Thiohalobacter thiocyanaticus: one gene and its partner. The protein of the gene in region 1 interacts with the protein of each later gene in a pairwise test. Links are inferred from orthologs where the notes say so. Each region holds a gene or a part of one and is shown in the gene's direction. Other genes may lie near its edges. The genes, in order: mrdA and CFK21_RS00325.

Region 1 (10,337 bases):
GAAGTTGTCCAGCATGCGCGAGCCGCAGCTGGTCTTCACCCCGTCGGTGCAGAAGATGTCCTTGTGGGCGAAGGGAATGCCGGTGAGCGGCCCGGGTCTGCCGGAGGCCAGCTGGATGTCGGCCTCGCGCGCCCGGGCCAGGGCGGCGTCCTCGCACAGGGTGATGAAACCATTGAGCCCGCCATCGAGGCGTTTGATACGCTCGAGATAGTGGCGGGTCAGTTCCTCGCTGGAGAAGGACCGGTCGCGCAGACCGCGGGCCAGTTCGGCCAGGGTTTTGGTATGCATGGGGTATCCGTTGCTGATCGCTGAAATTCGAACCGTCTTACTCGATGACGCGCGGCACCAGGTACAGGCCGGCCTCGACGGCCGGGGCGCTGGCCTGGAAGTGCGTGCGCTGATCAGTCTCGGTGACGGCGTCCGGGCGCAGGCGCTGGGTCGCCTCCAGGGGATGCGCCATCGGGGTCACATCGCCGGTATCCACCGCTTCAAGCTGCTCGACGAAGGCCAGGATATCGGACAGGTTGCGGGCATAGCCCTCGACATCGGCCGGATCGATGGCCAGCCGGGCCAGATGCGCGATCTTTTCCACTTCCGCTGGCTTCAGGGCCATGAGGACGACTCCTTGAATGACTGATCAGGCTTGCGGGAAACGCGAAAATTAACACACCCCGGGCCCGGGGTGTAGCGCCAGGCTGTCCAGCCTCTCCCCTTCCTTGACGGGAGGCGACCGAGGGGAGGGTGATGCATGGCGGATCCGCCTTGCTCACCCCCCTGTCAGGGAAAAGGCGTTATTCTGCTCCCGGACCGATCGCGCGCCCCCGCTTTTCAGCGAAATCATTGTGATGCCGGCCTCAGCCTGCCGACAGCTGTCTTGCCCAAACCCCCACCCGTTGCTACAGTACGCCGAAATTCGCGGAGGCATCACCAACCAATGCTGGGTTTCAAACGTCTCGTCGGGATCTTCTCGGAAGATCTCTCCATCGACCTGGGCACGGCCAACACCTTAATCTATGTCCGCGGGCGCGGCATCGTGCTCAACGAGCCCTCCGTCGTCGCCATCCGTCAGGACCGCGGCCCGGGCGGCCCCAAGAGCATCGCCGCCGTCGGCATCGAGGCCAAGCGCATGCTCGGCCGCACCCCGGGCAACATCACCGCCATCCGCCCGCTCAAGGACGGCGTGATCGCCGATTTCACCGTCACCGAGAAGATGCTCCAGCACTTCATCCACAAGGTGCACGAGGGCCGCTTCTTCCGGCCCAGCCCGCGGGTGCTGATCTGCGTACCCTGCGGTTCCACCCAGGTCGAGCGCCGCGCCATCAAGGAATCGGCCGCCGGCGCCGGGGCCCGCGAGGTCTACCTGATCGAGGAGCCGATGGCCGCAGCCATCGGCGCCGGCATGCCGGTCGACGAGGCCAGCGGCTCCATGGTGCTGGACATCGGCGGCGGCACCTCCGAGGTGGCCGTGATCTCATTGAACGGCATCGTCTACTCCTCCTCCGTACGCATCGGCGGCGACCGTTTCGACGAGGCCATCATCAACTACGTGCGCCGCAACTACGGTACCCTGATCGGCGAATCCACCGCCGAACGCATCAAGCACGAGATCGGCTCGGCCTACCCGGGCAACGAGGTCAAGGAACTGGAGGTCAAGGGCCGCAACCTGGCCCAGGGCGTGCCGCGCAGCTTCACCCTGAACAGCAACGAGATCCTCGAGGCCCTGCAGGAGCCGCTGTCCGGCATCGTCAGCGCGGTCAAGACGGCGCTGGAACAGACCCCGCCGGAACTGGGCGCGGACGTGGCCGAGCGCGGCATCGTGCTCACCGGCGGCAGCGCCCTGCTGCGCGATCTGGACCGGCTGCTGATGGAGGAAACCGGCCTGCCGGTGGTGGTCGCCGACGATCCGCTCACCTGCGTGGCCCGCGGCGGCGGCCGCGCCCTGGAGATGATGGACGAGCGCGGCGGGGACGTATTCTCGCTGGAGGGGTGACCTCTAACCTCCTCCCCCTTGATGGGGGAGGATTGAGGCGGGGGTGCGTTGATTGACATTCACCCCCTCCCGGCCTCCCCCATCAAGGGGGAGAAGTTCACCGTCAAACACTGCTGAGTGCTCTACCCATATAGCCCATCCCGCCCCGGACAGGTACCATTACTGCTGGTCCAACACCCGGACACGCGGAGCACGGAACCATCAAACTCATCTTCACACAAGGCCCCTCCCTGACTGCCAGGCTGGTGGTCTTCGTCTTCGCCTCCATCCTCCTGATGACCCTCGATCAGCGCCAGCAGCATCTGGACAGCCTGCGTTCGGCCCTGTCGGTGGTGGTCTTCCCCATTCAATGGCTGGTCGATCTGCCGGCGGCCAGCCAGGACTGGTTTCAGGAGACCCTCTCCAGCCGCCGGACGCTGCAGGAGGAAAACGCCCGCCTGCGCACCGAGCAGCTCATTCTCAAGGCGGAACTGCAGAAACTGGAGGCGCTGGAGGCAGAAAATCTGCGCCTGCGTGAACTGCTGGACTCTTCCTTCAAGGTCCGTGAACGGGTCCTGATCGCCGAGATCATGGCCGTGGACCTGGACCCCTATCGCCACCAGATTCTGCTCAACAAGGGGCGCTATGCCGATCTCTACACCGGCCAGCCACTGGTCGATGCCAATGGGGTGATGGGGCAGGTGATCCAGGCCGGGCCCTTTTCCGCCACCGCCATGCTCATCACCGATCCCGCCCACGCCGTACCGGTGCAGGTCAACCGCAACGGCCTGCGCAGCATCGCCCTGGGCACCGGCTCACTGACCAGCCTGTCCCTGCCCTATCTGCCCAACAACGCCGACATCGAATCCGGTGATCTGCTGATCACCTCGGGACTCGGCGGCCGCTTCCCCCCCGGCTACCCGGTGGCGGAGGTACAGAGCGTGATCCGCGACCCGGGCGAGTCCTTTGCTCAGGTCTTCGCCCGGCCGCTGGCCGAACTCAATCGCAGCCGCGAGGTGCTGCTGGTCTGGTCCCAGGGCGAGGCCGGCATGGATCCGGCCGCAACGGAACCGGCCGCAGACGAACCTGCCGGGGAATCGACACCATGAGCACACTGGTTCGACACCAGGGCGGCGGCGTGATCCTGCTCAGCCTGCTGATCGGCCTGGTCCTCGGCATCGTGCCGCTGCCGCGCGTGCTGGAACTCTACCGCCCGGACTGGGCATTGCTGATCCTGCTGTACTGGAGCCTGGCCCTGCCGCAGCGCATCGGTGTGGGCATCGCCTGGCTGACCGGGCTGTTCCAGGATGTGCTCACCGCCACCCTGCTGGGTCAGCATGCCCTGGCCTATGCCGTGGCCAGCTACCTCATCATCAACCTGCACCAGCGACTGCGTCTGCACCCCCTGTGGCAGCAGAGCCTGAGCATCCTGGTGCTGCTGATGCTGGCCCAGCTGATCATCTTCTGGATCAACGGCATCATCGGCCGGCCGATCCAGTCCTGGCTGTACTGGCTGCCCTCGGTGGTGGGCGCGGCCCTGTGGCCGGCCGTGTTCGTGCTGCTGCGGGGGCTGCGCCGCGCCTTCCACGTCAGCTGAACCGGCACCGGGACCAACATCCGTGGCACGCAGGATCACACTCAAGGACAACCTCCAGGAAAGCCGCCTGTTCCTGCGTCGCACCCTGGCCGCCATCCTGGTCGTCTTCCTGCTGCTGCTGGTCCTGCTGGGCCGGCTGGCCTATCTGCAGATCGTCTCCCACGAGCATTTCCGTACCCTGTCCGAGGACAACCGGGTCCGCATCGAGCCTGTGCCTCCCACCCGTGGACTGATCTTCGACCGCAACGGCGTGCTGCTGGCCGTGAACCTGCCTTCCTACCGGCTGGACATCGTCCCCGAACAGGTCGATGACCTGGATACCACCCTGGACCGGCTGGGCGAGCTGATCGAGATCCGGGCGCAGGACCTCGAGCGTTTCCACCGCCTGCGCCAGCGCATGCACCGTTTCGAGGGCGTGCCGCTGCGGCTGCATCTCAACGACCAGGAAGTGGCCCGTTTCGCCATCAATCGGCATCGCTTCCAGGGCGTGGACATCCAGGCCGGCCTGACCCGCCACTATCCCCTGCGCAGCCAGGCCGCTCACGCCGTCGGCTATGTCGGTCGCATCAACGAAAACGACCTGCAGGTACTGGACGAGAAGAACTACCGCGGCACCACCCATACCGGCAAGACCGGCATCGAGAAGACCTACGAGGACGTCCTGCACGGCACGGTCGGCTACCAGCAGCTGGAAACCAATGCCCAGGGCCGCACCCTGCGGGTACTCGAACGTCAGTCCCCGCTCCCCGGCAGCGACCTCTATCTCACCCTCGACGCCCGACTGCAGGCCGCCGCCGAGGCCGCCTTCGGCGAATTCAACGGCTCGGCGGTGGCCATAAACCCGCGCGACGGCTCGGTGCTGGCGCTGGTCAGCCTGCCGGGCTTCGACCCCAACCCCTTCGTCAAGGGCATCGAATACGACCGCTACCAGGCGCTGCAGCGCAACCCCGATCAGCCCCTGTTCAACCGCGCCCTGCGCGGCCAGTATCCGCCCGGCTCCACGCTCAAGCCCTTCGTCGGTCTGGCCGGGCTGGAACTGGGCGTGATCCGTCCGGACAGCCATGTCTTCTGCCCCGGCTTCTATACCCTGCCCGGCAAGGAACGCCTGTATCGCGACTGGAAACGCAGCGGCCATGGCCACATGGACCTGCACGACTCCATCGTGCAGTCCTGCGATGTCTATTTCTACGACCTGGCCCGCTCGCTGGGCATCGATCGCATGCACGACTTTCTCGCACAGTTCGGGTTCGGCGAACGCACCGGCATCGATATCGTCGGCGAACTGCCCGGGCTGCTGCCCTCCAGCGAATGGAAGCGCCGGGCCAGAAACGAACCCTGGTTTCCGGGCGAGACCCTGATCAGCGGCATCGGCCAGGGCTTCAACCTGACCACCCCGGTGCAGCTGGCCGCCGCCACCGCGGCACTCGCCACCTATGGCGACTTCTATCAGCCGCACCTGGTCAAGGCGCTGCACGCACCCGGCAGTCCCGGCCTGCAGCCGGTATTCCAGCCCCAGGCCCAGCGCATCCCGCACTCGGACATCCGCAACTGGGACGAGGTCATCCAGGGCATGATCGATGTGGTGCACGGGCCGCGCGGCACGGCCCGCGCCATCGGAGAGGGGCTGGGTTACCGCATCGGCGGCAAGACCGGCACGGCACAGGTATTCAGCATGCCGCAGGAGGAGGACTACGAATACGATCCCGAGGAGATCGCCTTCCGCCTGCGCGACCACGCCCTGTTCATCGCCTTTGCCCCGGTCGACAATCCGCGCATCGCGGTGGCGGTCGTGGTGGAGAACGGCGGTTCCGGCAGCGGCGTGGCCGCGCCGATCGCGCGCAAGATCCTGGACCGCTATTTCGCGGACCATCCTCTGGAACAGGCATCCACGGACAATGACGGACAACCATGAAGACACGCGGACCGCAAAGGCGAACAAGGAATATACTTATCCATTCATCCCTTTGCGCACCGTCTGCGCCGTTGCGGTTAAAATGTTTTTGAGCTGAAGGGACGAACGCAACCCACATGGAAATCAACCCCGGCTCCGGCACCCGACGCACCCTGATGCAGCGCCTGCACCTGGACGGCATGCTGTTGCTGGGCCTGCTCGGCCTGTGCATGCTGGGCCTGGTGGTGCTCTACAGCGCTTCGGGCCAGAGCGATGCCGTACTCCAGCGCCAACTCATCCGTCTCGGCCTGGCCTTCGTGGTCATGTTCGTGGTGGCGCAGATCCCGCCCTCGCTGCTGCACCGCTGGACGCCCTGGCTGTTCGGCGCCGGCATCGGCCTGCTGGTGGCGGTACTGGTGATCGGGGATGTCGGCAAGGGCGCCCAACGCTGGCTTGATCTGGGCGTGATCCGCTTTCAGCCCTCGGAGGTGATGAAACTGCTGGTGCCGATGATGATCGCCTGGTTCCTGGCCGATGCCCGGCTGCCGCCCGACGCCAAACGGCTGCTGGGTGCCGGACTGCTGATCATCATTCCCACCGTGTTGGTCGCCCGCCAGCCGGATCTGGGCACCTCGCTGCTGATCGCCAGCGCCGGCTTCTTCGTCCTGTTCCTGGCCGGACTGTCCTGGCGGCTGCTGGCCGGCCTGGGCGTGCTGGCCGGCGCCCTGCTGCCGGTGCTGTGGTACTTCATGCACGACTACCAGCGCCAGCGGGTGATCACCTTCCTCAATCCGGAGCAGGACCCGCTGGGCGCGGGCTATCACATCATCCAGTCCAAGATCGCCATCGGCTCGGGCGGCCTGTACGGCAAGGGCTGGCTCAACGGCACCCAGTCGCACCTGGAGTTCCTGCCCGAGCGCTCGACCGACTTCATCTTCGCCGTGCTGGCCGAGGAATTCGGCCTGGTCGGAGTGCTGCTGCTGCTCGGGATCTACGCCTTCATCCTGCTGCGCGGCCTGTATCTGGCCACCCGCGCCCAGGACACCTTCACCCGCCTGCTCGGCGGCAGCCTGTCGCTGACCTTCTTCGTCTACCTGATCGTCAACACCGGCATGGTCACCGGCCTGCTGCCGGTGGTCGGGCTACCGCTGCCCCTGGTCAGCTATGGCGGCACCTCGATGGTGACCCTGCTGGCCGGATTCGGTATGCTGATGTCCATACACACCCACCGCAGATTGCTGCAGAGTTAACCGCCCATGCGCCAGTCCCTGATTCTCGCCCTGCTCGCCCTGCTCTCTGGCCCGGCCGGCGCCGCATCCTATGCCGATCACCCACAGGCCGACGCCTTCGTGCAGGAACTGGTCGCCGCCGGCTTCGAGGCCGACGAGGTACGCGGCTGGCTGCGCGCGGCGGAGAAGAAGCAGAGCATCCTGGACGCGATTTCGCGGCCGGCCGAGGCCAAGCCCTGGTTCGAGTACCGCCCCATCTTCGTCAATCGCGAACGCATCGAACTCGGCGCCATCTACTGGGATGAGCACGAGACCATCCTGGACCGGGTCGAGCAGGAACTCGGCGTCGACCCCCACGTGATCGTCGCCATCGTCGGCGTCGAGACCCGCTACGGCCGACACGCCGGCCGCTACCGGGTGCTGGATGCGCTGGCCACCCTGGGCTTTGACTACCCGCCCCGGGCCGACTTCTTCCGCAGGGAACTGCATCAGTTCTTCCTGCTCAGCCGCGAGGAAGGCATCGACATGGCCGATGCCCTGGGTTCCTACGCCGGCGCCATGGGCCATGGCCAGTTCATCCCCAGCAGCTACCGCCACTATGCGGTGGACTTCGACCAGGACGGCCAGCGCAACCTGTGGCACAGCCCCGAGGACATCCTCGGCAGCGTGGGCAATTACCTGCAGGTACACGGCTGGGAACACAGCGCGCCGGTGGCCATACCGGCCCGGGTCGAGGGCAAGGCACATGAGCAGCTGCTGGAAGCCGGGATCAAGCCGAGCGTCCGCGCCGACGAACTGAGCCGATACGGGGTCAGCCCCCAGGCGGCCATCGCCCCGGATGCCGAGGTGGGCCTGATCGCGCTCGAGACCGCCACCGGCCAGGAGTACTGGGTAATATTCAACAATTTCTATGTCATCACCCGTTACAACCGCAGCCCGCTCTACGCCATGGCGGTACACCAGCTTTCGCGCGCCATCGCCGAGCGGCGCGAACAGGGACGGGTGCAGGAATAGCAAGCAGGATGGGTGAAGGCGCGCAGCGCCGTAACCCATCAACGACCGCCGGACAATGATGGGTTGCGCTGCGCTTCACCCATCTACGCAATTCAGGCCAGTCACACCGGGACCGATAACGGGATGCTGCACATGAGGAAACACACCATGTCCGTCACACGCCCTCTTCTCTATGGCCTGATCGCCCTGCTGCTGAGCGCCTGCGGCGGCGGGGCCTATGTCGACCGCGACGGCGCGCCCGGCCGCGATGTGGATGTGGCCTCCATCCCCGACGCCGTCCCGCGACATGAGCCCCGCAGCCGCTACGGCAACCCCAGTTCCTACGAGGTCTTCGGCAAGCGCTATTACGTCATGGACTCGAGCCATGGCTATGCCGAGCGCGGCATCGCCTCCTGGTACGGCACCAAGTTCCACGGCCGACGCACCTCCAGCGGCGAGCCCTACGACATGTACGCCATGACCGCCGCCCACAAGAGCCTGCCGCTGCCCACCTACGCCCGCGTGACCAACCTGCGCAACGGCCGCTCCATCGTGGTCAAGATCAACGATCGCGGCCCCTTCCACGAGGGCCGCATCATCGACCTGTCCTATGTGGCAGCGAAGAAACTCGATATCGTCGCCACCGGTACGGCCCCGGTCGAGGTCGTGGCCCTGAATCCGGGCCAGTCCGAACCGCAGCTGCGCAGCGCCAGCGCCGCCCCCCGGCCGGCAGTGATGCCGGCCCGCGATGGCAACCCCGATCTGTACCTGCAGGTGGGCGCCTTCAGTTCCCGCCACAATGCCGAACGGCTGAGCCACCGGCTGCAGGACATCGACCTGCCCGGGATCGAGATCCAGCAGGGCTACAGCGACCAGCGCCCGGTGTTCCGCGTGCGCATCGGCCCGCTCGCCAGCATCGAGGATGCCGACCGCATGGCCGAATCCCTGACCCGTTTCGGCATCCAGCGCCCCCACGTCGTGGTAGACTAGGGGCTCTCGCGACGTCGTCGCGACCGCCCCGTTATCAATGTCTGACCGGAACCGAAACGCCAAGCAATGATGAAATCCTTTCTGCACTTCGCCCACAGCTTCCTGACCCTCCTGCTCCTGCTGTCCTTCCAGACTGCCGCCGCCGCCCCCATGCCGGTGCCCAAGGCCCCCGAAGTGGGTGCCGAATCCTACCTGCTGATCGATCATCACAGCGGTCAGGTACTGGCGGAGAAGAACAGTCACAACCCGGTGGAGCCGGCCAGCATCACCAAGATGATGGCCGTCTATGTGGTGTTCAAGGAATTACAGAAGGGGGCCCTGAGCCTCGAGGATCAGGTCAGGGTCAGCGAGCGCGCCTGGCGCATGCCCGGCTCGCGCATGTTCATCGAGGTGGGCAACCGGGTCAGCGTCGAGGACCTGCTCAAGGGCGTGATCGTCCAGAGCGGCAACGACGCCACCGTGGCGCTGGCCGAGCATATCGCCGGCAGCGAGGACACCTTCGCCGAATACATGAACAAATACGCCGCGGACCTGGGCCTGGAGAACAGCCACTTCACCAACAGTACCGGCCTGCCGGACCCGGAGCATTACATGTCCGCGGCCGATATCGCCAGGGTGGCCCGCGCCCTGATCCAGGAGTTTCCCGAGCACTACCAGTGGTACTCGCAGAAAAGTTTCACCTACAACGACATTACCCAGCACAACCGCAACAAGCTGCTGTGGCGCGACGCCTCGGTCGACGGCATCAAGACCGGCCACACCGAGGCGGCCGGCTACTGCCTGGTCACTTCCGCCCAGCGCGAGGACATGCGCCTGATCTCGGTGGTGCTCGGCACCGGCAGCGAGGAGGCGCGCGCCGACGCCAGCCAGGCCCTGCTCAACTACGGTTTCCGCTTCTTCGAGACGCACAAGCTCTACGATGCCGGCGCCAAGCTGGTCGACGCCCGGGTGTGGAAGGGTGCCAGCGAAGTCCTGCCGCTCGGCGTGGAGACCCCGCTGTATCTGACCATTCCGCGCGGCCGCTATGAAGACCTGCAGGCCAATGTGCAGCGGGCCCCGCGCATCATCGCACCGGTCGCCGCCGGTGAACGCCAGGGCAGCCTGGTTATCAACCTGGATGGCAATGCACTGACCGAGGTGCCGCTGGTGGCGCTGGAATCCGTGGCCGAAGGCTCCTTCTGGCAGCGCACGGTGGATGAGGTGTGGTTGTATTTCGAGTGAGGCATTGCGTAGGCCGGATTGGCCAAAGGCATAACCCGACCTACATCACTCACTAATCCGTCATTCCGGCCTGCGCCGGGTTGACGGACTAAGGCAAAGACTCCTCGTTCCTCACTGGACTTTTACATGCCCACCGTCTTCCTCAACGGCGAATTCCTCCCCCACGACCAGGCCCGCGTCTCCGTCATGGACCGCGGCTTTCTGTTCGGCGACGGCGTCTACGAAGTCATCCCGGCCTATGGCGGGCACCTGTTCCGGTTGCAGCCGCACCTGCAGCGCCTGGACAACAGTCTGCAGGCAGTACGCATCCCCAACCCCTACACCGAGCCGCAGTGGCAGGGCATCCTGGAGGAGCTGGTAGGAGAAAACGCGGGAACAGACCAGTCCGTGTACCTGCAGGTCACACGCGGCGTGATGGAGCGGCGGGATCATGCCTTCCCGGCGGAT
Region 2 (10,432 bases), 3.0 Mb from region 1 along the record:
CCGGAGGGGCCAGGTCGCCGGGCAGGCCGCCGCCGATGATGCCGCGGGTCTCGTTCTGGTAGACGTCGTTCTTGGTCAGTCCGAGCTTGACGCCGAGATCGCGGGCGAAGTCGTCATTGGCGATCACGATGCGCGATTCGATCATCACCTGCCGCACCGGGATGTCCAGGCTGGTGATCAGCCGGCGGATGTCCTCCAGCCGCTCGGCCGTGTCCTTGACCAGCAGGGTGTTGGTGCGCTGATCGATGGTGACCGAGCCGCGCTCGGACAGGATGCTGGCGCCTTCCCCGCCGCCCTCGCCCTTGAGCAGCGTGGCCAGGTCGGCGGCCTTGGCGTAGTTGACCTGGATGAATTCGGAGAACAGCGGCGCCAGTTCCTCGATCTGCTTCTGCGATTCCAGTTCCAGCTTCTCGCGTGCTGCCAGCTCCTCGCTGGGGGCGACCAGGATCACGTCATCGTTCTTGCGCATGGCCAGGCCCTTGGTCTTGAGCACGATGTCCAGCGCCTGGTCCCAGGGCACATTCTGCAGCCTCAGGGTGATGTTGCCGCTGACGGTGTCACTGACCACGATGTTGGTATTGGTGAAGTCGGCGATCAGCTGCAGCACCGAGCGGACCTCGATGTCCTGGAAGTTCAGTGACAGGCGCTGGCCGGTGTAGCCGACCTCCTCGCGCCGGCGCTGTTCCTGCTCTTCCTTGGTGACCTGGCGCACCTCGACCGTGAACAGGTCGTCGGACTGGTAGGCGATGTGTTCGTACTCGCCCTCCGGTGCGATGGTCACGCGGACGTTGTCGCCGCGGCTGCGGGTGTCGATGGTCTGCACCGGGGTCGCGAAATCGATCACGTCCAGGCGCCGCTCCAGCTCTGCGGGCAGCTGGGTGTTGTGAATGTCCAGCACCACCTTGCCCGCCTCCTGGCGCATATCGACCGGGATGTTGGGGTTGGACAGCTGGATCATGACCCGTGCCTCGCCGTCCGGGCCGCGGCGGAAATCGACATTCTCGATGCGACTGCCGGCTGCAGCGCTGCGTGCTGCGGGCTTCGGCGCTTCGCTGGCGGCGGCGGCCGTGCCGGAGGCGGTGGTGATCGGGCCGCTGGTGCCGATGGTCAGCACGATGCGGTTGCCTTCGCTCTTCAGGTCATAAGGCGCGGTCTCCACCAGGTTGAACACCACGCGGGTGCGTCCCTGGGCCTCGATGGCGGTCAGGCTCTTGGCCAGGCCGACGCCGATGTTCTGCGATTTGGTGCCCAGCTGATTGCTGGTGTTGGGGAGGTCCAGCGCAATCCGGGCCGGGTTGTCGATGGTGAAACTCAGCGGTTTTTCCGCCGGTTCGGCCATGTTCAGCGTGATCTGCACCTTGTTGCCGGGCAGGGACGAGACATCCACGCCCTGCAGGGCGTTGGTCTGGGCCGCCAGTGTCTGAGAGAACACCAGGACGGCAAGGCCGAGCAGGAGGGTATGCAAGCGGGTCATGATGGTATCCGTTCTGGTCGCGGCCTGCGGACGGCTGTGACGGTTATGGGCAAAGTGCATTGTGATCATCCTGTTTCCCCCCATGGGATCATTCACTGAGCGCGAGTGAGGCCTGGCGTTCGATCCAGCCTCCCAGCCCGTCCGGAACGATTTCCACTAACTCGATTTCGTATTCCGTTATGTTGGCGATCCTGCCGTGGTTCTGGCCCAGATAGTTGCCCGGCTGAACCCGGTGAATGGTGCCGTCGTTGGCGCGTACCAGTCCCCAGGACTGGCCGCCCTGATCCAGGGTGCCGACCATGCGCAGGGTATCCAGCGGGAAGGCCTCCAGCGCCTCGCGGGGCCGGTTGCTGTCGGGCCGCACGCCGCTGTCGCTGCGTTCGGTCAGAATGTCTTCCGGGGTGCCGCCGGCACTGGGCCGGAACGGGCTGCGCAGATCGGTCGCCTGGTAGAGAAAGGTCTCGTAGGGTTTGAACTCCGGCAGCGGCTCCACGCGTGTATTCTGCCGCGCGCGCACCTCGTCCACGTACTGGCGCAGATCATCGGTCTGGCCGCCGCTGCAGGCGGCAACCAGTGCGGATACACTCAGCAGCCAGGCAATCCGGGCGGGGCGTTCCATAGTCAATTTCACTTGCCCGCCTCCTCTTCATCCTCGTCCAGGTAGCGATAGGTCTTGGCCGTCAGTTCCATGATCAGCTGGCCCTGGCTTTCCTGCCCATCCTTGGACGGCGCAATGCCGATGTCATGAATGGTGACGATGCGGGGCAGCGCGGCCACGCCGCTGACGAAGTTGCCGAACTCGTGATAGCTGCCGCGTACGCGGATGCTGATGGGCAGTTCGGCATAGAAATCCCTGGGGATCTCGTTCTCGGGTTTGAACAGTTCGAACTCGAGGCCGCTGGCCAGGCCGGTCTGGGAGACATCGACCAGCAGTTCGGCGACCTCGGTCTTGTTCGGCAGCTGGCGCAGCATGGTACCGAAGCTCTGGCGCATCTCTTCGAGCTGCTGCTTGTAGGCCTCGAGATTGGCCGCCTTGGCCGCCTTGGTCTCGAACTCGGACTTCAGTTCCTGTTCCTTGCGCTCGACCTTCTGCAGGTTGGCCTGCTGGTCCTTGATGTCGAACCAGTAACCGAGGAAGGCCACGGCCACGGCCACCAACACAATGACGAAGATGCGCGCCGGCAGCGGCCAGTTGTGTATGTTGCTGAAGTCGAGTTCATTGATCTTGCTCAGATCCAGGTTCATGAATCACCCCCGGCATCCTTGTTGGCTTCCGCGTCGGCGTTCTTCTGCTTCGCCGTGAGGGTGAACTCGGCGGAGCGGGAGCGTTCCTGCTTCCTGGTCTCAATGACCTGCAGCCCCGGATTGGCGAGCCAGTCAGAGGCATCGATGTTGCGCATGTAGGCCGAGACCCGCGCATTGGACTGGGCCACGCCGTCGATGCTGAGCTTGGTTTCGCTCTGCTGCAGCCTGGTCAGATGCACGCCTTCGGGCAGGGTGCGCACCAGTTCGTCCATCAGGTGGACGCTCATGGGGCGGTTGCTCTGCAGTTCCTGGATCACGTTCATGCGTGCCAGCAGGTTGGCCTTGGTCTTTTCGAGATCGTTGATTTCCTTGATTTCCTTGTCCAGTTTCTTGATCTCGGCCTGGAGGAAACCATTGCGGCTGTTCTGGTTCTCGATGGTCTGGGCCATCTGCATGTGCCACAGCCCCCAGATGGCGGCGCCGAACACGGCGGCCAGCACCACCTGGACCACGAAGTCCTTCTGCTGCTGAGCGCGCAGTTCCTCGCGCCAGGGTAATAGATTGATGCGTGCCATTTCCTTGTGCTCCCCCTTTAGCGCTCGTCGAAGCTGCGCAGCGCCAGGCCGCAGGCGATCATAAGTGCCGGTGCGTCATTGCTGAGCGACTGGGTCTTGATCCTGGATGCCAGCGACATGTTGGCGAAGGGATTGGCGATGAGAGTGTCGATCCCCAGCTGGTCCTGGATCAGGCTGTCCACCCCGGGGATCGAGGCGCTGCCGCCGGCCAGCACGATCTGGTCGATGCTGTTGTACTGGCTGGAGGAGAAGAAGAACTGCAATGACCGGTTGACCTGCTGCGCCATCGCCTCCTTGAACGGCTCCAGCACCTCCGGCACATAGTTGTCCGGCAGGCCGCCCTGGCGCTTGGCCATGCCCGCTTCCTCATAGGAAAGCCCGTAACGGCGCATGATCTCCTCGGTGAGTTGCTTGCCGCCGAAGACCTGGTCGCGGGTATAGATGATCTTGAGGTCGTGCAGGACGTTGAGCGTGGTCATGGTCGCGCCGATGTCGACCACGGCGACCGTCTTCTCGATGCCCTCGTCCTCAAGCTGGCTGCTGAGCAGGGAGAAGGCGTTCTCCAGGGCATAGGCCTCGATGTCCACCACCCGGGTGTCCAGGCCGCCGGCCTCGACCGCGGCCCGGCGCATGTCGACATTCTCGCTGCGCGAGGCGGCCAGCAGCACATCCACGGTATCGGGGTTGTTGGCGGAGGGGCCCAGGATCTCGAAGTCCTTGTACACCTCCTCCAGTGGGTAGGGGATGTACTGGTCGGCCTCCAGTTCGATCTGTGCCTCCATGTCGGCATCGGACAGCGAGGCCGGCATGGGGATGATCTTGGTGATGACCGAGGAGCCGGCCACGGCCACCGCGGCATGGCGGGCACGGGTGCCGGAGCGTTTGACCGCCCGGCGTACCGCCTCGCCGACGGCCTCCGCATCGGTGACGCTTTTCTCCACCACCGAGTTGGGCGGCAGGGGCTCTACCGCGTAGCTTTCCACCCGGTAGCGGTCGCCGCTGCGACTCAGTTCCAGCAGCTTGACTGCGGTGGAGCTGATGTCGAGTCCGACCAGAGGTGGCTTCCTGGACTTGAAGATCTGCGCAATCGGCACGGCGACGTCCTTTGAATTCCTTTATTTTATCCTGAGCTTGCGCCTAAAACATCGACTCTTGCATTAGAAGGGAACCCCAACTGTTTGTCAACAAAAGTTCTGGCTGCGCCTTCAGGTGTCGAATCAGGGTATCGGAACCAACCTGATTTCCTTTATAGTGACGGGTCTATGGCGTGAACAAGCTGAGACGGGAATCACACTCCCCTGTTATTTCCATATCTTATGAAGATTATGCGTTTCTTGTTGTACGGGACGCTGGGCCTCGCGATGGCGGGTCTGGTGCTTGCCGCTGGCCTTTATTTTTATATCACTCCCCAGCTGCCCTCCGTTGAAGCGTTGCGGGACGTGCAATTCCAGGTGCCGCTGCGGATCTACAGCGCCGATGACCAGCTGATCGCCGAGTACGGCGAGAAACGGCGGATTCCGGTGACCTACGAACAGCTGCCGCAGCCGTTGATCCAGGCCTTCCTGGCCGCCGAGGACGACCGTTTCTTCAAGCATCCCGGGGTGGACTATCAGGGTCTGCTGCGGGCCGCGTTCGAGTTGCTGCGCACCGGCGAGAAGCGCCAGGGCGGCAGCACCATCACCATGCAGGTGGCGCGCAACTTCTTTCTCAGCAGTGAAAAGACCTATCTGCGCAAGCTCACCGAGATCTTTCTGGCGCTGAAGATCGAGCGCGAGTTGTCCAAGCAGCAGATCCTGGAACTGTATCTGAACAAGATCTATCTCGGTCAGCGCGCCTACGGGGTGGGGGCGGCGGCGCAGATCTACTATGGCGTGCCACTGGAGGAATTGAGCCTGGCGCAGATGGCGATGATCGCGGGCCTGCCCAAGGCGCCGTCGCGCGACAATCCGGTGTCCAACCCGCTGCGGGCCGAGCAGCGCCGCACCTATGTGCTGGGGCGGATGTATACCCTGGGCCATATCGACGCCGAGCAGTACCGCCAGGCCCTGACCGCGCCGATCAGTGCCCGGGTGCATGCCCGATCCAGTGAGCTGGAGGCCGCCTATGTGGCCGAGATGGTCCGCGCACACATGGTCGAGCGCTATGGGGAAGGGGCCTATACCGAGGGCTACCAGGTGCGGACCACCCTGGATTCGAGCCGCCAGCGGGCCGCGAGCCGGGCATTGCGAGCGGCGCTGATGGAATACGACCAGCGCCACGGCTACCGCGGTGCCGAAGGGCGGGTGAGTCTGCCGGAGACGGCACCGGCCGAGGCGGCATACGAGGCGCTCGACGACTACGGCACACTGGCCGGGCTGGCCCCGGCGGTGGTGCTGGCGCTGGAGGAGCAGGCCTTCACGGCCCTGCTCGCGGATGGCCGCGAGGTGACAGTGGCGTGGGACGGCATCGAATGGGCCCGGTCCTATCTCAGTCATGACCGCCGTGGCAAGGCCCCGACGGCTGCGGCCGATGTGGTTCAGCCGGGTGACATCGTGCGCCTGCAGGAAGCCGGGGCGGGCTGGCGGCTGGCGCAGCTGCCCGCGGTCGAGGGCGCGCTGGTTTCGCTGCGGCCCGATGACGGCGCCATCCTGGCCCTGGTCGGCGGTCTGGATTACTTCCGCTCCAAGTTCAATCGCGCGGTCCAGGCCCGGCGCCAGCCCGGTTCGAGCTTCAAGCCCTTCATCTATTCCGCCGCCCTGGACAAGGGCTTCACCGCCGCCACCATCATCAACGACGCACCGGTGGTGTTCGACGATCCGGGCCTGGAGGCGCACTGGCGGCCGGAGAACTACAGCGGCCGCTTCTACGGCCCGACCCGTCTGCGCGAGGCACTGACCCACTCGCGCAACCTGGTCTCGATCCGGCTGCTGCAGGATATCGGTGTGCGTTATGCCATCGACTTCGTGAAACGCTACGGCTTCGAGGCCGACCAATTGCCCGCCAACCTGTCCCTGGCCCTGGGCAGCGGCAGCGTGACCCCGCTGCAGATGGCGCGCGGCTATGCCGTGTTCGCCAACGGTGGCTATCGCATCGAACCCTATTTCATCGAGCGCATCCTGGATGCCGACGGCGAGACGGTGTACCAGGCTCGTCCGCCGACGGTGTGCCGGGACTGCGCAGCCGGGGACGGGGGCGAGGACGCGGCTGAGGCCGGGCCGGCGCCGGAGGGCATCGATGCCGTTCTGGTCGGTCCGCCCGAACCGCCGCCCCCGCCCCGGGCCGAACGGGTGCTGGAGCCGCGCAACAGCTGGTTGATGAACAGCCTGCTGCAGGACGTGGTCAAGCGCGGCACCGGCCGCCGGGCGCTGCAGCTGGGCCGCGGGGATCTGCGCGGCAAGACCGGCACCACCAATGACCAGCGCGACGCCTGGTTCTGCGGCTTCGTCCCCGGGCTGGTCAGCATTGCCTGGGTCGGCTTCGACGAACTGGAACCCCTGGGTCGGGGCGAGACCGGCGGCCGCGCCGCCCTGCCGATGTGGATCGACTACATGCGCAGCGCGCTCGAGGGCATACCCGAACAGCGCCGGGATCCGCCGTCCGGGCTGGTGACGGTGCGCATCGATCCGGTTACCGGCCTGCTGGCGCCGAGCGGCCGGGACGGTGCCATCTTCGAGACCTTCCGCCAGGAGCAGGTGCCGACCCGCTACAGCCGCCAGGATGCGGTCAGTGAAGACGGGGGCGATCCGCAGGCCGAAACGGTTGAGCCGTTGTTCTAGAACAGGCCCTGGGCCATAACACCACAGGGGGGAGCACGGGATGCGACACTCGACCCGCGATCAACAGATGCGCCAGCGCATCGCCCAGGAAGCGGCGCGCCTGATCGCCACCGAAGGGGTGCGCGATTATGGCGCCGCCAAGCGCAAGGCGGCCGAGCGCCTGGGCGCGCCCGATACCCGCAACATGCCGCGCAACACCGAGATCGAGGCCGAACTGGTGAGCTACCAGTCGCTGTTCCAGCGTGACGAACAGCCGCTGCACCTGCAGGCCCTGCGCCGCGCCGCGGTGCAGGCGATGAGCTTTTTCGCCCGCTTTCGTCCGCGGCTGACCGGCTCGGTGCTGAGTGGCACCGCCGACAAGCACTCGGACGTCAATCTGCATCTGTTCGCGGCCACCCCCGAGGAGGTGTTCCTCTACCTGATGGAGAACCAGCTGCCGTTCGAAGAGGGGCAGCGCCGGTTCCGCTTCGGCCGCGACGAGCAGCATACCGTGCCGGTGGTGCGGTTCATGGCCGGCGAGGTGCCGATCGAGGCGGCGATCTTCCCGGAAGAGGGTATCCGCCAGCCGCCGCGCTCGCCCATCGACAGCCGGCCGATGGAACGCGCCGGGCTGGCGCGGGTGGAGGCGCTGCTGGAGGAGTCCGAGCCGGTCGAGTCCTGATCCATCAGGCTTCGCGGTATCCGGGTGTGCAGGTCGGGTTAGCCCGCAGGGCGTAATCCGACCTTGCCCGCGCCTGGGTCGGGTTACGCTGCGCTGACCCGACCTGCAGCTGACCTGTTCAAACCAATGTGAGTTCGGATCAGGCCTGCGACAGCTCAGGTCACGCCGATCTTCGGCGGCTCGGGATAATGTGAGGGATAGGGCTCGCGCGCCGCGCCGGAGTCGACCGCGGCACGGGCGATGGCCGGCGGGACGAAGTCGATCAGGCGCGGGTCCAGTGGTTTGGGGATGATGTAGTCCGGTCCGAATTCCAGCCGGTCCAGGTTGTAGGCCTTGAGCACATCGGGGTGCACCGGCTCGCGCGTCAGGGCGCACAATGCCGCCACGGCAGCGATCTTCATCTGCTGGTTGATCTCGCGCGCATGCACGTCCAGCGTGCCACGGAAGATGAACGGGAAGCCCAGTACATTGTTCACCTGGTTGGGGTAGTCGCTGCGCCCGGTGGCCATGATCATGTCGTCGCGCACCTCGAGGGCGACCTCAGGCCGGATCTCGGGGTCGGGATTGGACAGGGCGAACACGATCGGCCGCGCGGCCATGCTGGCCAGCATCTCCGGGCTCAGGATATCCGGCCCCGATACCCCGATGAACACATCGGCGCCCTGCATGGCGTCGGCCAGACTGCGCCTGTCGGTCTCCACTGCATAGGCCTGCTTGTAGGGGTTGAGATCCTCGCGGCCGCTGTGAATGACGCCCTGGCGGTCAACCAGCAGGATGCGCTTGCGGTCGGCGCCCAGTGCCAGCAGCAGGTCCATGGAGGCGATGCCGGCCGCGCCGGCGCCGACGCAGACGATATCGGCTTCGGGCAGCGACTTGCCCTGAATCTCCAGCGCGTTGAGCAGGCCGGCGGCGATGATGATGGCGGTGCCGTGCTGGTCGTCGTGGAAGACCGGGATATTGAGCCGCTCGATCAGGGTGCGCTCGATCTCGAAGCAGCGCGGCGCGGCGATGTCCTCCAGGTTGATGCCGCCGAAGGTCGGCGCGATGCGGGCGACAGTGTCGATGAAATCCTCCGTGGCCGGCGCATCGACCTCGATGTCGAACACGTCGATGTTGGCGAAGCGCTTGAACAGCACCCCCTTGCCCTCCATCACCGGCTTGCCGGCCAGCGGCCCTACATTGCCCAGTCCCAGTACCGCGGTGCCGTCGGTGATCACCGCCACCAGGTTGCCCTTGGCGGTGTAGCGGAAGGCGTTGTGCGGGTCGCGCGCGATCTCGCGCACCGGCTCGGCCACGCCCGGGGTGTAGGCCAGGGCCAGGTCATCCTGGCTGTTGCAGGGCTTGGTGACCTCGATGGCGATCTTTCCCGGCCGGGGTTCGGCGTGATAGGCCAGGGCGCGTTCTCTGTAGTCGCGGGACATCCGGTTCGGTCCTTTGTTTTGGCGGGTGCGTTCGGGGTTGGGCAATGGTAACGCAAAGGACGCGCAGGCGCAGAGGCGCGAAGTATATTGGGTTCAGCCCATCGTTGTCTCTGCGTCTCCGTACCCGCAGGGCATAAATGCCTGCGCGTCCTCTGCGTTATAGCCGCGCAGTTCAGGTGAGGCTCAGGGCACGGTCTTGATCAGGTTGCCGGCGGCGGGCTCGCCGTCGGGGTAGAGGTCGTTGAGCAGTCGCAGCTGCGCCTCGGGATGGTTGGGGATGCTGGATTCCCGGGCCAGGTCGGCCATACGGGTGCTGCTCCCGGCGCGGATGACCCGGATGCGCAGGGCACGGGCCAGTTGGCGTTCGGCCTCGGTCAGGGGGTGGAAGCTGCGCGCGGTTTCCAGTACCAGGCGGTCGTAGCGGAAGGGGTCGCCGCTGGTATCGGCCGCGCCGGCGAACAGCAGCGCCTTGTCGTTGCGATACAGCACCACGTGGCGCACCGGCAGCCGGCCTTTGGTCGTATCCTGGCGGGCGATGGCGGTGTAGCCCTGCATGCCCTGGTGCGTGATCGCCTCGCCGTGTTCCAGGTTCGCCAGCTTCAGGCGCTGGAGCAGGAAGTCCCGCGGCGGGATGCGCTTGTTCAGATCGGCCATGGTGAACTGGATCATGCCGTCGCCGCTGCGGGTGGTGGCCACGACCCGGTCGGGCAGGTTCTCGACCTTCCAGCCCGACGGAAAGCTGATGGCCAGGTCCAGCGGGGCGTGATAGAAGCGGTTGCCGCGGCGGATGCCCTCGGCCTCGCTGTCACCGAAGACCAGCCCGTCGCTGCGCTGCAGGAAGGCGTCGCGCTCGATGCGGCCGCCGTTGCGGGTGTGCGCCTCGGCGGCATGCACCACCTCCTGCAGCCGCTGGTCGTTGCTGGGATGGGTGGAGAACAGGCCGTGGTAGACGCGCGGTTCGCGGCCCTCCTCCTCGGCCAGCCGGATCTCGAACTGTTCCTGGTCCTTGAGTACCTCGATGACCCCCAGCATGGCGCCGGGGGCGTAGCCGGTCCGGGCCAGGTACTCGGCGCCCAGGCGGTCGGCTTCCAGTTCATGCTCGCGGCCGTAGCCGCGCACCAGGGCGGTGCCGGCGATGTTGGCCAGGTCCCCGGCGCCCTGCACGCCGGTACTGCCGGCGATCACCGTGGCCAGGATCCCGGTGACGGTGGCCGCGCTGTGCTGGCGCACCGTGTGGCGGGCGGTGACATGGCCGATCTCGTGGCCCAGCACCGCCGCCAGTTCGGCCTCGGAGTTGAGGT

What was found.
Region 2: the proteins of mrdA (region 1) and CFK21_RS00325 interact in binary tests that used the Escherichia coli proteins (3 or more experiments, as listed by UniProt). The link is inferred for Thiohalobacter thiocyanaticus from one-to-one orthologs.

The regions. Positions count from the first base shown.
Region 1 is NZ_AP018052.1:3,009,312-3,019,648, forward strand. The notes cover bases 3,165-6,033. They hold mrdA (penicillin-binding protein 2), read left to right. Parts: upstream 3,165-3,588; coding sequence 3,589-5,478; downstream 5,479-6,033. Other genes in these bases: mreD (rod shape-determining protein MreD), read left to right, coding at 3,165-3,566; rodA (rod shape-determining protein RodA), read left to right, coding at 5,595-6,033. In the rest of the region: Asp-tRNA(Asn)/Glu-tRNA(Gln) amidotransferase subunit GatA, read right to left, coding at 1-288; Asp-tRNA(Asn)/Glu-tRNA(Gln) amidotransferase subunit GatC, read right to left, coding at 326-613; CFK21_RS13925 (rod shape-determining protein), read left to right, coding at 935-1,990; rod shape-determining protein MreC, read left to right, coding at 2,236-3,078; more of mreD, read left to right, coding at 3,075-3,164; more of rodA, read left to right, coding at 6,034-6,707; mltB (lytic murein transglycosylase B), read left to right, coding at 6,714-7,700; CFK21_RS13955 (septal ring lytic transglycosylase RlpA family protein), read left to right, coding at 7,848-8,669; CFK21_RS13960 (D-alanyl-D-alanine carboxypeptidase family protein), read left to right, coding at 8,736-9,890; CFK21_RS13965 (D-amino acid aminotransferase), read left to right, coding at 10,017-10,337. UniProt on the Escherichia coli protein: Catalyzes cross-linking of the peptidoglycan cell wall. Responsible for the determination of the rod shape of the cell. Is probably required for lateral peptidoglycan synthesis and maintenance of the correct diameter during lateral and centripetal growth.
Region 2 is NZ_AP018052.1:55,577-66,008, reverse strand. Bases 4,428-7,391 are described here. They hold CFK21_RS00325 (penicillin-binding protein 1A), read left to right. Parts: upstream 4,428-4,733; coding sequence 4,734-7,049; downstream 7,050-7,391. Other genes in these bases: CFK21_RS00320 (hypothetical protein), read left to right, coding at 7,090-7,391. Also shown: type IV pilus secretin PilQ, read right to left, coding at 1-1,474; CFK21_RS00345 (pilus assembly protein PilP), read right to left, coding at 1,563-2,105; CFK21_RS00340 (type 4a pilus biogenesis protein PilO), read right to left, coding at 2,102-2,713; CFK21_RS00335 (PilN domain-containing protein), read right to left, coding at 2,716-3,294; CFK21_RS00330 (pilus assembly protein PilM), read right to left, coding at 3,312-4,382; more of CFK21_RS00320, read left to right, coding at 7,392-7,710; CFK21_RS00315 (malic enzyme-like NAD(P)-binding protein), read right to left, coding at 7,866-9,131; CFK21_RS00310 (M48 family metalloprotease), read right to left, coding at 9,315-10,432. UniProt on the Escherichia coli protein: Cell wall formation. Synthesis of cross-linked peptidoglycan from the lipid intermediates.